Regions from separate parts of the Variovorax sp. 10L426 genome, predicted to be linked through region 2. Evidence: predicted binding sites of a transcription regulator. Region 2 holds the regulator's gene; the other holds the start of a gene.
The links. The regulator sigma-54, encoded in region 2, starts transcription at its own class of promoters, with help from an activator protein. The targets are predictions, from matches to a motif close to TGGCANGNAANCTGCTTT.
Positions count from the first base shown of each region.

Region 1: AC1DHL_RS16950 (CmpA/NrtA family ABC transporter substrate-binding protein) is a predicted target of sigma-54. The motif match lies at 4,125-4,142, and genes of this name have one in related genera.

Region 1 is NZ_JBFTJF010000011.1:35,042-41,943, reverse strand. Features, by position in the region: gene AC1DHL_RS16975 (branched-chain amino acid ABC transporter substrate-binding protein) at 1-167, opposite strand, end outside; gene AC1DHL_RS16970 (Hsp20/alpha crystallin family protein) at 291-662, shown strand; gene AC1DHL_RS16965 (alpha/beta hydrolase) at 917-1,654, shown strand; gene tsaD (tRNA (adenosine(37)-N6)-threonylcarbamoyltransferase complex transferase subunit TsaD) at 1,602-2,651, opposite strand; gene AC1DHL_RS16955 (nitrate- and nitrite sensing domain-containing protein) at 2,709-3,989, shown strand; gene AC1DHL_RS16950 (CmpA/NrtA family ABC transporter substrate-binding protein) at 4,328-5,572, shown strand; gene ntrB (nitrate ABC transporter permease) at 5,583-6,494, shown strand; gene AC1DHL_RS16940 (ABC transporter ATP-binding protein) at 6,491-6,902, shown strand, end outside.
Region 2 is NZ_JBFTJF010000016.1:41,856-48,757, reverse strand. Features, by position in the region: gene AC1DHL_RS22300 (THUMP domain-containing class I SAM-dependent RNA methyltransferase) at 1-166, opposite strand, end outside; gene AC1DHL_RS22295 (sensor histidine kinase) at 214-1,980, shown strand; gene AC1DHL_RS22290 (RNA polymerase factor sigma-54) at 1,977-3,563, opposite strand; gene lptB (LPS export ABC transporter ATP-binding protein) at 3,573-4,349, opposite strand; gene lptA (lipopolysaccharide transport periplasmic protein LptA) at 4,360-5,055, opposite strand; gene AC1DHL_RS22275 (thiol:disulfide interchange protein DsbA/DsbL) at 5,178-5,825, opposite strand; gene AC1DHL_RS22270 (SPOR domain-containing protein) at 5,908-6,651, opposite strand; gene argS (arginine--tRNA ligase) at 6,664-6,902, opposite strand, start outside.

The DNA of each region.
Region 1 (6,902 bases), on a different contig from region 2:
CGGAACACCGCTTCACCCGTATTGGCGAAAGGGCCGCTCATGCTCTCGATCAGCGCAAGGCGGATTGGCGTCTGCGTCTTCGCCTGCAGCGGCGAAAGCACGCCGGCACCTAGCGCCAGAGCCGCGAATTTCAAGGCCCGGCGTCGCCAAATAAAGCTGGAAATCATCGTCTTGAAACTCCCTTCGCGATGCCTAGATGAGGTGGCATGCGGCACTCGTCTTGTTGAAACGCCGCGCAGTGTACGGGACACACATTCTTGTCCTCATCGTTTCGCTCAGGAGTCTTCATCATGTTTTTTGCACCCGCCATCCGGACCGCCCGCTTTGTTCCGCGTTCGTACGATCGCAGCCTGGAGCGCTTCGTCAACGAAGCCTTCTCCGGCGCACAACGCTCGCTCAATGTCGAACAGGACGAAAAGACCTGGACCTTGACCCTCGATGTCCCAGGCCTGTCGCGCGACGACCTGACGATCGGCATCGAAGGTGCCGTGGTTCGAATCGAGAGCAAAGCCGAAGCCAAGCGTCAGATCAAGGCTGCCTACGAGTTGCCGCAGGACATCGACGTTGCCGCGAGCGAAGCCAAGCTCGAAAACGGCGTGCTGACCCTCAAGCTGGGCAAGCTGGTTCCGGTCAGCAACGTGGCGCAACTCGCCATCAACTGATCGACCGAATCGGCTTCGGGACGCTTCACGGCTCCCCCGGCGACTTTCCGGTTGCCGGGGACCGAAGCAGGCAAAGTGGGGTGAATAGACGGGTCGGTAACTTTTGGTTGCCGACCTAACGTATTTCTGACCCACAATCGGTGCGCAATACGTCACGTTCTGTGACGTATTTTTCAAGGCCTTTGTATCAATTCGCGCTTTTAAGGCGTGCGGTTTGCCCAGGCGGCCCGCCCGAAGGCGCTCACACAAGCACCATGAAAACGCACTTGAAGCTTGCAGACGTCGATGCCCGATCGGACACCCTCCTGGTGTTCCTCCCGGGCGCATTTCTGAAGCCGGAGGAATTCGAGCGCGAGGGCTTTGTCAGCGCCGTGCAGGAACGCGATCTCGCGGCGGATTCCTTGCTGGTGGACGCCGATGTGTCGTATTACTACGACCAGACTTTCATCGAGCGGCTACAACAAGACGTGATCGAGCCTCAGCGTGCGGTCGGATACCGGAAGATCTGGCTGGTCGGCATTTCGATCGGCGGCTTCGGCGCCTTGATTCATGAACTGGCCAAACCGGGCACGGTCGACGGGATCGTGGCCTTGGCGCCCTATCTCGGTCGGCGCCCGATCGGTGCGGAAATCCACAAGGCCGGTGGCTTGCGCGCATGGAAGGCCCCCGAGGGCCCGCCGCCCGACCAGGAGGTCGACCGCAAGCTGTGGCCCTGGCTCCAGCAGTACGCGTCGCCGGCGCGCCCTGAGACGCTCCCCCCGCTGTACCTGGGATTCGGCCTCGGCGACCGATTCGCGGCCAACCACCAGCTGCTGGCCGATGCGCTTCCGTCCGGTCATGTCTTCACCACCGAAGGCGGTCACGACTGGCCGCAATGGTCCCAGCTCTGGCGCAAGATGCTCGACGTGCTGCCGCTGCCGCAGCAATCCAGGAAGGCGCCTAGGCGGGTTCCGACGCGGCATTCAGCGACGCCAGCGGCCATCGCGGCTTGACGTCGAAGGCATAGCGCTCGGTCGGGCTCTGGATGCCCGCCTGGAGGCGCATCGCGGCGGCCATCGCGATCATGGCGCCGTTGTCGGTGCACAAGTGCAATTCGGGATAGTGCACGCGCACCCCGCGCTTGGCGCATGCGGCATTGAGTTGCTCGCGCAGCGACCGGTTGGCGCCGACACCCCCTGCCACCACCAGACGATCCAGCCCCGTCTGCTCGATCGCTGCCAGCGACTTTTTCAACAGCACCTCGACGATCGCGGCCTGGGTCGACGCCGCGAGGTCGGCCTTTCGTGATTCGATCTCATCGCCGAGCTTGCGGGCCTGAGTGAGCACCGCTGTCTTCAGCCCCGCAAAAGAAAAATCCAGGTCGCCGCTGTGCAACAAGGGGCGCGGGAGCTTGAAAGCCGCGGCATCGCCCTGCTCGGCCAGCTTGGCGAGCCACGGGCCGCCCGGATAGGGCAATCCCATCAACTTGGCGCTTTTGTCGAAGGCCTCGCCGGCCGCGTCGTCGATCGTTTCGCCCAGAAGCTCATACCTCCCTACACCGTCGACGCGCATCAGTTGCGTGTGGCCGCCGGACACGAGCAGCGCGACGAAGGGGAATTCCGGCGGATCGGCGCTGAGGAAGGGCGACAGCAGATGCCCTTCAAGGTGGTGCACGCCCAGCACCGGCTTGTCCAGCGCCGCGCCGAGCGCGCAGGCCACTCCCGCGCCGACCAGCAAGGCCCCCGCCAGGCCAGGCCCTCGGGTATAGGCGACGACGTCCACATCCGCCAACCGTTGGCCGGCCTGCTCGAAGACGGTCTCCGCGAGGGGGAGCACGCGCCGGATGTGATCGCGGCTCGCCAGTTCCGGAACGACGCCGCCGTAGGCCTGGTGCATCGCGATCTGGCTGTGCAGCGCGTGCGCTGCGAGACGCGGCAGCCCGCTCGCGCCGCTCTCGACCAAGGCCACGCCGGTTTCGTCGCAGGACGATTCGATACCCAATACAAACATGCTGCGAGTGTAGGTGCCGCCCGTTTTCGGGGCACGGATGTTGCTGCAAGCCCTTCGATGAAATCCGGCCTGAGTTTCCTGGTTGCCGCCCTGCGTTGCGAAATCGACGGGCTGGAACAACTGACCCGCACCGGCGAACTGGTCGGAAGCATCGGACGACTGGTGCATGCCTTGCAGCGCGAACGCGGTATCTCGAACGTGTGGCTGGCCTCGCGAGGTCAACGCTTCGCCGCACAGCGGAGCAAGCAGATCGTCGAATGCCTGCAATTGGAGACGGCGGTGCGCCAAAGCTTCGGACACCTGGAAGCAGACATCGCCCGGATCGGCAATGGCACTCGCCTTTTCAGCCGGATTGCCTGGGTGCTCCCCGGGCTGGATGCGCTCCCCGAACTGCGCCGCCGAATCGGCGCGCTGGAGTTGGACGCTGCCGAGTCGACAGCCGCTTTCGTCAAGCTCATCGCCGGACTGCTCGCGGTGGTGTTCGAGGCGGCCGATGGCGCGACCGATCCGGAGGTCTCGCGCGTGCTCGTGGCGCTCTTCAATTTCATGCAGGGCAAGGAATTCGCCGGCCAGGAGCGCGCCTGCGGCGCCGCAGCATTTGCTTCGGGGTGCAACGACAGCACGCGACAGCAGCAGTGGCTGCACCTGATCGATTCGCAGGAGCGCTGCTTCCAGGTCTTCGTCGAGTTTTCCGCCGAGAGCCTGGCCTGCCTTTGGCGCGCAAGCCAGTCGCCAGAGCAGATTGCGGAACAGGAGCGCTTGCGCCGCATTGCGTGTGCCGCGCCGGCGGGCGTGGCGCTCGATCCCGAACTGAGCCAGACCTGGTTCGACTGCAGCACCCGGCGCATCGACGCGATGCAGGGGGTCGAGGAGCGACTCGCCGCCGAGTTGCAACGAATTTGCGCGCACAAGACGGCGCGGGCGCGATCCGAATTGCAGGCGCATGAAGCACTGCTGTTGAAAATGGCCGACGACACCGATTCGCCCGCAGCCTTTTTCGACGAGCCGACGCCAGACTCAACGACCCACTCACAGCCGCCCGGCGGCGCGGCGCTCTATGGTCGCCAACTCGAACGTTCGATCCTCGACATGGTTCAGGAGCAGTCGCGCCGCCTGCAGGCGATGGGCGACGAACTGGAGACCGTGCGCGCAGCGCTCAATGAGCGCAAGCTCGTCGAGCGCGCCAAGGGCCTCCTGATGGCACATCGCGGCATCAGCGAGCAGGAAGCGCACAAGATGCTGCGGCAGACTGCCATGAACCAGGGCCGGCGTCTGGTCGAGGTGGCCGAATCGGTGCTGTCGGTGGCCGAGTACCTGCCCCGCGACGCGGCCTCGTGAGCGGCGCCTGATCTGGAATGGTGCGACGCACAATGATCGTGCCGCACCCGGTCAAAATGTCCTATCGGCGTCAATCCAAAGCCAGGCCTGGTTCTGAAGCTATGTTTTTCATAGCAGTTCAACGTCCGTCAACGCTGGCACGTCGCTTGCATTCCTGCTGGCCATAGACCAACGAAGGTCTTCAGGCAGGCAGCATCCAACGGCGGATACGGCCCACCGAACCGGACAAAGGCGTCCCCACCCGCGAGGGCTCGTTTTCGAGCAGCTCTTGCGCGGTGAGGACGCCTTTTTTGTTTTTTGCGCTTGTCTTTCTTGTCTTTCCTTTCGGAGTTCGCCCCATGACCGATTCGCTCACACCCAAACTGAATCGCCGACGCGTGCTGCGGGCCGCTGCCGCAGGCGTGGTGGGGCTGGACCCCGCGTTGCGCGCGGCGGTCTGGGCCCAGGGTTCCGACAAGCCCGAGAAGGAGGAAGTGAAGATCGGCTTCATTCCCCTTACTGATTGCGCCAGCGTCGTCATGGCCTCGGTACTTGGCATCGACAAGAAGTACGGCGTGAAGATCGTACCCAGCAAGGAAGCAAGCTGGGCCGGCGTGCGCGACAAGCTCGTGAACGGCGAGCTCGACTTTGCCCACGTGCTCTACGGCCTCGTCTACGGCGTGCATCTGGGCATTGGCGGCCCGAAGAAAGACATGGCCGTCCTGATGACGCTCAACAACAACGGCCAGGCCATCACACTGTCGAAGAAGCTGGCCGACAAGGGTGCCGTCGACGGCGCCTCGCTGGCCAAGGTGATGGCCGCCGACAAGGGCGAATACACCTTCGCGCAGACCTTCCCCACCGGCACGCACGCGATGTGGCTGTACTACTGGATGGCGGCCAACGGCATCAATCCGCTGAAGGACGCCAAGGTCATCACCGTGCCGCCGCCCCAGATGGTCGCGAACATGCGTGTCGGCAACATGGACGGCTATTGCGTCGGCGAGCCGTGGGGCCAGCGCGCGATCATGGACGGCATCGGCATCACGGCCGTGACCACGCAGGACATCTGGAAGGACCACCCGGAAAAAGTGCTCGGCACGACGGGCGACTTCGTCAAGAAGTACCCCAACACCGCGCGCGCCGTGACCGCGGCCATCCTGGAGGCTGGCAAGTGGATCGACACCGGCCTGCAGAACAAGAACAAGATGGCCGAGACTATCGCGGACAAGAGCTACGTCAACACCAGCGTCGATGCCATCAACCAACGCATCCTGGGCCGCTACACCAACGGGCTCGGCAAGAGTTGCGACGATCCGAACTACATGAAGTTCTTCAACGATGGTTCGGTGAACTTTCCGTATCTGTCGGATGGCATGTGGTTCCTCACACAACACAAGCGCTGGGGCCTCCTGAAGGAGCATCCCGACTATCTGCAGGTCGCGACGCAGATCAACCGCATCGACATCTACAAGCAAGCCGCGGCCGCCACGAACACGCCGCTTCCCAAGGACGCGATGCGCACCAGCAAGCTGATTGACGGCGTCGTGTGGGACGGCAAGAACCCCAGGCAGTACGCCGATTCGTTCAAGGTCCACGCCTGAGGAGGCCGTCATGGTGAGCGCTGTCTTTCATTCCCCTCTCGATGCCCGTCCCGCTGCGCCGGCCACTGCGAAGAGCCTTGTCGCGACCAAGCCCGTGGCCCTTGCCCGACAGGCCGAACCCGAGCCTCGCGCACCACGCGACTTCAACGCGCTGTGGTTGCGCGTTCTGCCGCCGGTACTCGGCATCGCGCTGCTGATCCTGATATGGGAACTGGTCGCGATGAAGAGCACCACCGGCTTTCCCTCGCCGCTCACAACCTGGCAGCAGGCAGTGACGGTGTTCAGCGATCCGTTCTACAGCAAGGGCCCCAACGACCAAGGCGTGGGCTGGAACGTGCTGTCGTCGCTGCAACGCGTCGCGCTCGGCTTCGGTCTCGCGGCGGCGGTGGGCATTCCCGCGGGCTTTGCGATTGGCCGCTTCGAATTCCTCTCGCGCATGTTCAATCCGCTGATCAGCCTGCTGCGCCCGGTCTCCCCGCTGGCCTGGCTGCCGATCGGTCTGCTGGTGTTCAAGGGTGCCAATCCGGCGGCGATCTGGACGATCTTCATCTGCTCGATCTGGCCGATGATCATCAACACCGCCGTGGGCGTGCAGCGCGTGCCGAGCGACTACATGAACGTCGCGAAAGTGCTGAACCTCAGCGAATGGAAGATCTTCACCAAGATCCTTTTCCCCGCCGTGCTGCCCTACATGTTGACCGGCGTGCGGCTCGCCGTCGGCACTGCGTGGCTTGTGATCGTCGCGGCGGAGATGCTGACTGGCGGTGTCGGCATCGGCTTCTGGGTGTGGGACGAGTGGAACAACCTCAACGTCGCCAACATCATCATCGCGATCTTCGTCATCGGCATCGTCGGCCTCGTGCTCGAGTTTGCGCTCATCAAGATCGCCACGGCATTCACGTTCGAAGAGGTGAAGTCATGAATGATGACAAAAAGTACATCGAGATCCAGGGCGTCGAGCAGCGATTCAAGACGGCGAAGGGCAGCTTCCTCGCATTGCGCGACATCAACCTCAGCGTGGCCAAGGGCGAGTTCATCACGCTGATCGGGCACTCGGGCTGCGGCAAGTCGACGCTGCTGAACCTCATCGCCGGCCTCGCTGCGCCCACGCAAGGCGCCCTGGTGTGCGCCCACCGCGAGATCAAAGGTCCGGGACCTGAGCGTGCAGTGGTGTTCCAGAATCATTCGCTGCTGCCTTGGCTGACCTGCTACGAGAACGTATACCTCGCTGTCGAGCGCGTGTTCGCGTCGACCGAAGGGAAGGCGCAACTCAAGGCACGCACCGAAGCGGCGCTCGCGTTGGTTGGTCTGAGTGCGGCCGCACAAAAGC
Region 2 (6,902 bases):
TGTGGAGATTGAGCTTCAGCGCATCGCGCCAATCGGCCCGCACGCGCACGCCGCCGCGCAGCGTCAGCAGGTCCTGACCGACACGGCCAGTCAGCGCGTGGACTTCCTGTGCGAGGAAATCCTCGACGCCAGCGGCGCAGGGAAGAAAAAGCGAAAGATCGTTCACACGCCGATTGTCGCCTTGTCTCGATGCTGCTCTATAGTGGCTCGCAGATGAGCTCCCCGACCGTCCCAGCTCAAACAGAGACTTCGGCAGCCGACCGGTTTGCCGTGCATTGCGAGGTCCTCAGGCTCAGCACTCAGCCGAGCGGACCTGTTCTGCTCGTTCAGTTTCTGCTCGATTGCGGCGTGGCGGCGCTTTTCGCGTGGCAGTACTCGGTGTCGCATGCGGCCATCTGGATCGCCATGATTGCGGCCACCACAGCCTATCGCGGTTTTTTTCCGCAGCGGCTGCCTGACCCGTTGACGCCCGAGAACATCAAGCCGGCCTTGCGCCTGCACACGCTGCGCATCGCGGTGCACGAGGGCGCTCACGGCGCTGCGGGCGTGTTGCTCTTCGACCCGGCCAACGCCACCTCGCAGTTGATGATCGGGCTGGTGGTCATGGCGATGACGCTGTCGTCGGTGTTTTCCGTCTCGTACTACACGCCGGCGATGCAACTGGCGATCACGTTGCTGCTGGCGCCGGTGATCGTCATGGGCATCGGATTCGGCGCCCCGTCCATGATGGTCATGGCGGTGCTCGGCATCGGGCTGCTCGCCATGGTCTGGCGCCTGGTGGGCGAGCGTGCGCGGCAGCTCGAAGAGAACATCGGCCTGCGCCACAACGAAAGTGCGCTGCGCGCGCAGGCGCTGGCGGGCCTGCGCGAATCGCAGGAAGCGCAGGCCGAGCGGCTGCGCTTCTTCTCGGCCGCCAACCATGATCTGCGCCAGCCGGTGATGGCGATGGGCTTGCAAGCTGAGGTCCTGCGCCATCAGCTGGATGCCGGCGAAGACCGGCTGACCGTGCAGAACACCGTCGCCGCGCTATCGCGCGCGCAGCAGGCGCTCGAAGGTCTTACCAATCAATTGCTGGAGATCGGACGCATCGAGGCCGCGGCCGACCCGATCACGCCGGTCGCCGTCGCGCTCGCGCCCTTGCTGAACGAACTGGCGCGCCAAGCCGGCAGCGGCCGCGTGCGTGTGCGATGCCCGCCGGACGTGGTGGTCTGGACGGACGCGGTTGCGCTGCGCCGCATCCTCGGCAACCTTGTCGACAACGCGCTCAAGTTCACGCCCCGGGGGCGCGTGCTGCTGGCATGCCGGCGCCGCCCTGATGCATGGCGCGTCGAAGTGCGCGACGCGGGCGTCGGCATCGCGCCTGAAGCACAGGAGCGCGTGTTCGGCGACTTCGAGCAGATCGGCAACATCGAACGCAACCTGCAGCGTGGCCACGGACTGGGACTCGCCATCGTGCGACGGCTGGCTGCTCGACTCGGCGTTGAGATCACGCTGCGCTCGGCGCCCGGGCGCGGATCGGTGTTCGGCTTCGAATTGCCGGCCGCACCGCTGGGCGCGCCGGTCGTGCCTTCGATGGTCTCGGCTACCGAAGCCGCCGCCCCGGGAACGCTGCGGCAGGGCCTTGGGGTGCTGGTGGTCGAGGACAACACCGTGGTCGCCGACAGCGTTGCGGCGCTGCTGCGCCTCTGGAGGGCGCGCCCGCACGTCTGCATCAGCGCGGCGGACGCATTGGCGTTGCCGAACCTTCCCGCTTTCGAGATCGCGCTGTGCGACATCCGGCTGCCGGGTGAGTTGGATGGCATTGCGCTCGCCAAGGAACTGCAGCGGCGAAGCCCGAACCTGGCGATCGCGCTGATCTCCGCCGACATCGACGACGCAACGCTCGAACTGGCCCGCGAACGCGGCTGGCAGGCGCTGCGCAAACCGGTGCAGCCCGCCGACCTGCGCGCGCTGCTGCTGCGGGCTCAAAGGCGAATCTAGAGCGCCTTGCGGAGATTCGCCGGCGCGATGCGCAAGGCCTCGCGGTATTTCGCGACCGTGCGGCGGGCGCATTCGATCCCCTGCTCCTTGAGCATCTCGGAGATCTGACTGTCGGACAGCGGTTTCTTGAGATCCTCGGCGCTCACGAACTGCTTGATCAACGCCCGCACCGCCGTGCTTGAAGCGTTGCCGCCGGTCTCGGTGCCCAGCGCCGAGCCGAAGAAGTACTTGAGCTCGACGGTGCCGTAGGGCGTCGCCATGTACTTGGCCGTGGTCACGCGGCTGATGGTCGATTCGTGCAGGCCCAGTTCGTCGGCGATTTCGCGCAGCACCAACGGTCGCATCGCGAGTTCGCCGTGTACGAAGAAGCTCTTCTGCCGCTCGACGATGGCGTTGGACACACGCAAGATGGTGTCGAAGCGCTGCTGGATGTTCTTGATGAACCAGCGCGCCTCCTGCAGCCGCTGCGACAGCGCCTGGCTGCCTTCGCCCTTGTGCTGCTTGAGCGCGCTGGCATAGATGTCGTGCACGCGCAGACGCGGCATGACTTCGGGGTTGAGCATGACGCGGAACTTGGTGTTCGTGCCGTTGCCGACGCGCGAAACGATCACGTCCGGAATGACCACGTTGCGTTCGACGTCCACGAAACGGCGACCCGGCTTGGGTTCGAGCCTGGCGATGAGCTGCAGCGCGGCGCGAACCTCGTCCTCATTGCTTCGCGTGAGCGTGACCAGTCGCTTGATATCGCGCCGGGCGAGCAATTCCATCGGCTGCTTGCAGATGGCGATGGCCGTCTTGCGGATTTGCGCTTCCTCTTCGGTCTCGTCCTCGCTCGCCAGGGCGCGCAGTTGAATGGTGAGGCACTCGCCGAGGCTGCGCGCGCCGACGCCGACCGGCTCCAGGCTCTGCAGCAGGCCGAGCGCAACCTGGAAGTGATGCACCAGGTCGTCGAACTGATCGTTGTCGTCTCCAGCAAGGCCGGATGCGAGCGCGGGCAGCGAATCTTCGAGGTAGCCGTCGTCGTTGAGCGATTCGATCAGGAAGCGCAGTGCCGCGCTGTCCGTGTCGCTCAGGCGAAGGCCCAAGGCCTGGCGATGCAGGAAGGACTGGAGCGACTCCTGGCTGCGCGCGAGTTCGGTCGCGTCGGTGCGCTCGTCGTCGCCGAGGTTGTTGGCGCGGGCCGGGGCATCGCCGCCCCATTCGCTGTCGTCGGGCGCAAGATCGACGGTGCCGTCGCCCTCCCAGTCGGGTTCGGAGTCCACGCCTTCGGCGACGGCGACTTCGGCTTCGCCGTTGACGGCGGTGGCGGATTCCGCCGCCGAGCCGGGCGCGCCGGCGACGAAGTCACCATCGACCTCGGCCATCCGGTCGTCATCGCGGACGGGTGCGTCGGCGGCATCGAGACCGAATTCCTCGCGCGCGGCCTCTTCGGCGGTGCGCTCGAGAAACGGGTTGTCGTCGAGCATCTGCTCGACTTCCTGCGAAAGTTCGAGCGTGGAAAGCTGCAGCAGTCGGATCGATTGCTGGAGTTGGGGTGTCAGCGCGAGATGCTGCGATACACGCAGCGAAAGACCCTGCTTCATGGAACGCGATCACATTCTGAAATGCTCGCCGAGGTAGACGCGCCGCACATCGGCGTTGTCGACAATCTCCGAAGGCGTGCCCTGGGCGAGCACATGCCCGTCGCTGATGATGAAAGCGTGATCGCAGATGCCCAGCGTTTCACGGACGTTGTGGTCGGTGATCAGCACACCGATGCCGCGCTCCTTCAGGAAGCTGATGATTCGCTGGATCTCGATCACCGCAATCGGGTCGATGCCCGCGAACGGTTCGTCGAGCAGGATGAAACGCGGCTGCGTGGCGAGGGCGCGGGCGATCTCGACGCGGCGGCGCTCGCCGCCGGACAGGGCCAGGGCCGGGGAATCGCGCAGGTGGTCGACGCGCAGGTCGGCCAGGAGTTCGGCCAGATGCTCCTCGATGCGCCGCTTGCTCAGGGGCGCCGGTCGCCCGTGGGCGTCGGGTTCGTACTGCAACTCGAGCACGGCCCGGACGTTTTCCTCGACCGTGAGCTTGCGAAAGATCGACGCTTCCTGCGGCAGGTAGCTCAGCCCCATGCGCGCGCGCCGGTGGATCGGCATGTGGGCGATCGGCTCGCCGTCGATGGTGATGTCGCCGGCATCGGCGCGAACCAGGCCGACGATCATGTAGAAGGACGTCGTCTTGCCTGCGCCGTTGGGGCCCAGCAGGCCGACGACCTCGCCCTTCTGCACGCCCAGGGACACGTCCTTGACGACCGTGCGGCTGCCGTAACTCTTTTGCAGGCCACGCGCCTCGAGGCGGCTTTCCGCCATGTCCGCGCCTGCGCTCATACCAGCGGTTTCAATCACTCTTTGCTTCTCCGCCCAGCGTGGTGGTGGACCGCAAGCCCTTGCCCTCGGCCGGCTTGGCGGCTGCGGCAGGCGCCGGCTTGGCACCAGGGGCGGCGCCCGGCGCCGCGGCGGTCTTGGGGGTGAGGATGGCCCGGACGCGGCCGCCGGGCTGGCTTGCCACGCCAGCGTTCGGTGGCAGCGACGAGCCATTGACCGTGAAGGTGTCGTTGCTCTGGTCGTAGACGATCAGCGGCCCGCTGCTCTCGTCGCTGACGGTGGCGCCGATCAGCCGACGCATCACCGCCTGGCGGATGAACTTCACGTTGTCGGCGCGGCTGTCGTATTCGATGGTCTCGCCCTGGCCTTCGATCCACTCGTCGGTGCCGGCATCCCGCTTCTGCTTGAAATATGCCAACTTTCCGGGCGCAGCAGTGACGACGCCGTACTGGTAGCCCTCGGGATCCTGCCGCACGTCGATGCGGTCGCCGCGAACGACGATCGTGCCCTTGGTGACCACCACATTGCCGGTGAACACGCTGGTCTGCTTGAGATCGTCGTAGCGCATCGAGTCCGCTTCGATGTTCATGGGCTTGGCGCGGTCGGCCTTTTCGGCCTGCGCGACCGAGGCCATGCCGGTCAGGGCCAGAGCCAGCCACAGAGCGCGACCGGCATGACGAAAGGGAGTGGAGGTGAGGGGCGATTTCATAGAGGCACGAAACTTGCTCTGCGATTGTATGCCCCCGGGGGATGCGGCCTTGCGCGGCCTTGACGAAAAAGCCCGCCAAAGCGGGCCTTTCGGGGGAAGGAAGTCGGGTCGGCCCGACCTTGTCAGCCCTTTCGGGCTTCGGCGACGAGGGAATCCACGACCTGCAGCGCGCGTTCCATGGAACCGGCCGTTTCACCATCGACATACCAGCGCCCGGCCACGCCGAATGCCGGCACGCCGGCCACCTGGAAGTCGCTCGTGAGCTGGCTGGCGCGCTTGGCCTTGCCGACCACGGAGAAGGACTTGAACAGTTCGGCGAACTTCTTGGCGTCCAGGCCCGGCTGCTTCTCGGCCCAGGCCAGGATGGCCGCGTCGCCCATGATGGGCTGGCGCTGCTTGTGAATGGCGTCGAACAGGATCGGCTGGAACTCGTCCACCTTGCCCATGGCTTCGAGCGTGTAGTAGAGGCGCTGCTTGGCTTCGGTGTCGTTGCCCACGAAGGGAACCGGAACGCGCTTGAACGCGACGTGAGGTGGCAGCTTCTTGGCCCAGGCTTCCAGTTGTGGCTCGAACGCCGCACAGTGCGGGCAGTTGTACGAAAAGAATTCGATCACCTCGACCTTGCCGGCCGGCGTGTCGACCGGCGCAGGCTTGCCCAGGACGATGTAGTCCTTGCCGGCCTTGGGTGGCTGCTGCTGCGCGTACGAAGGGGCAACCAGCGGAAGAAGACCCAGCGAAGCTGCGGCCAGCGAAAAGTCACGACGTTTCATATATGAAATTCTCCTATGCGGCTGAAAGAGCCCGGGGTCCGGGTGGAGTTCCCGGACCTGTCGAGGTAAAGAATGGCAAAGCTCAACGCTGGACGCGTACCAGGGCGGACTCGAGGCCGCCGCTGTCCAGTCGCTCCTTGAGCTGATCGGCGTCGTCCTTCTTGTTGAACGGGCCGGCACGCACACGGTACACGGTGCGCCCTGCCTGCTCGCGCTCGGTCACGCGGGCTTCGACGCCCATCAGCGACAGCTTGGCGCGCTGGGCCTCGGCATCCTCCGGGGTGCGGTAGGCGCCGGCCTGCACGAAGTACACGAAAGGATCGCCGCTGGCGCCAGATGAACTTGCGCTCGCAGTCGTGCTCGACCCCATCCCCGACCGCGCGCGGGCCAGATCGCCCAGCGGGTCGCTCGATGGCGTCGCATTGGCCTCGGCCGGCACCGGCGCGGTGCGCGCCGGGCGTGTCGGCGTTGCCGAATCGCTGCCTCGGGCGCTGGGCGCCACGACCACCGGCACGGGCGCCGAGGTCGGCGGATTGAGCGGGCCGACCGTCGCCGGCTGGGGTGGCGTCGCCGTCGCGGTGGCTGCCGCTGCCGGCGGACGGGCGGGCGCCGACGCCTTGCCTGCGAGCGGCGCGTTCGGATCCCAATCCCGGTTCTTGCGCGCCTCGGCTTCGTCCTGCTCGGGGCCGCTGCGCTGGGTCTTCGTCATGAACGGGATCGGCACCTTGGTCACATAGACCGCGATGCCGAGGGCCACGCCGAGCCCGAGCACGAGGCCGATGATCAACCCGATGACGATGTTGCCGCTGCTATGTCTTTTTTTCATGGTGGAAGGTAATCACATCTTCTGCGGCGAGCTGACGCCGAGAACAGCGAGGCCATTGTGCAGCACCTGTGCGGTGGCGGCGACGAGGGCCAGGCGGGCCAGTTTCACGGGCTCCTCGTCGACCAGGATGCGCTCGGCATCGTAGTAGCTGTGGTAGCTCGCGGCCAGCTCGCGCAGATAGAAGGTCACGTCGTGCGGCGCGAAATCCTTGGCCGCGGCGGTGAGCATGGTCGGATATTTGGCGATCTGCA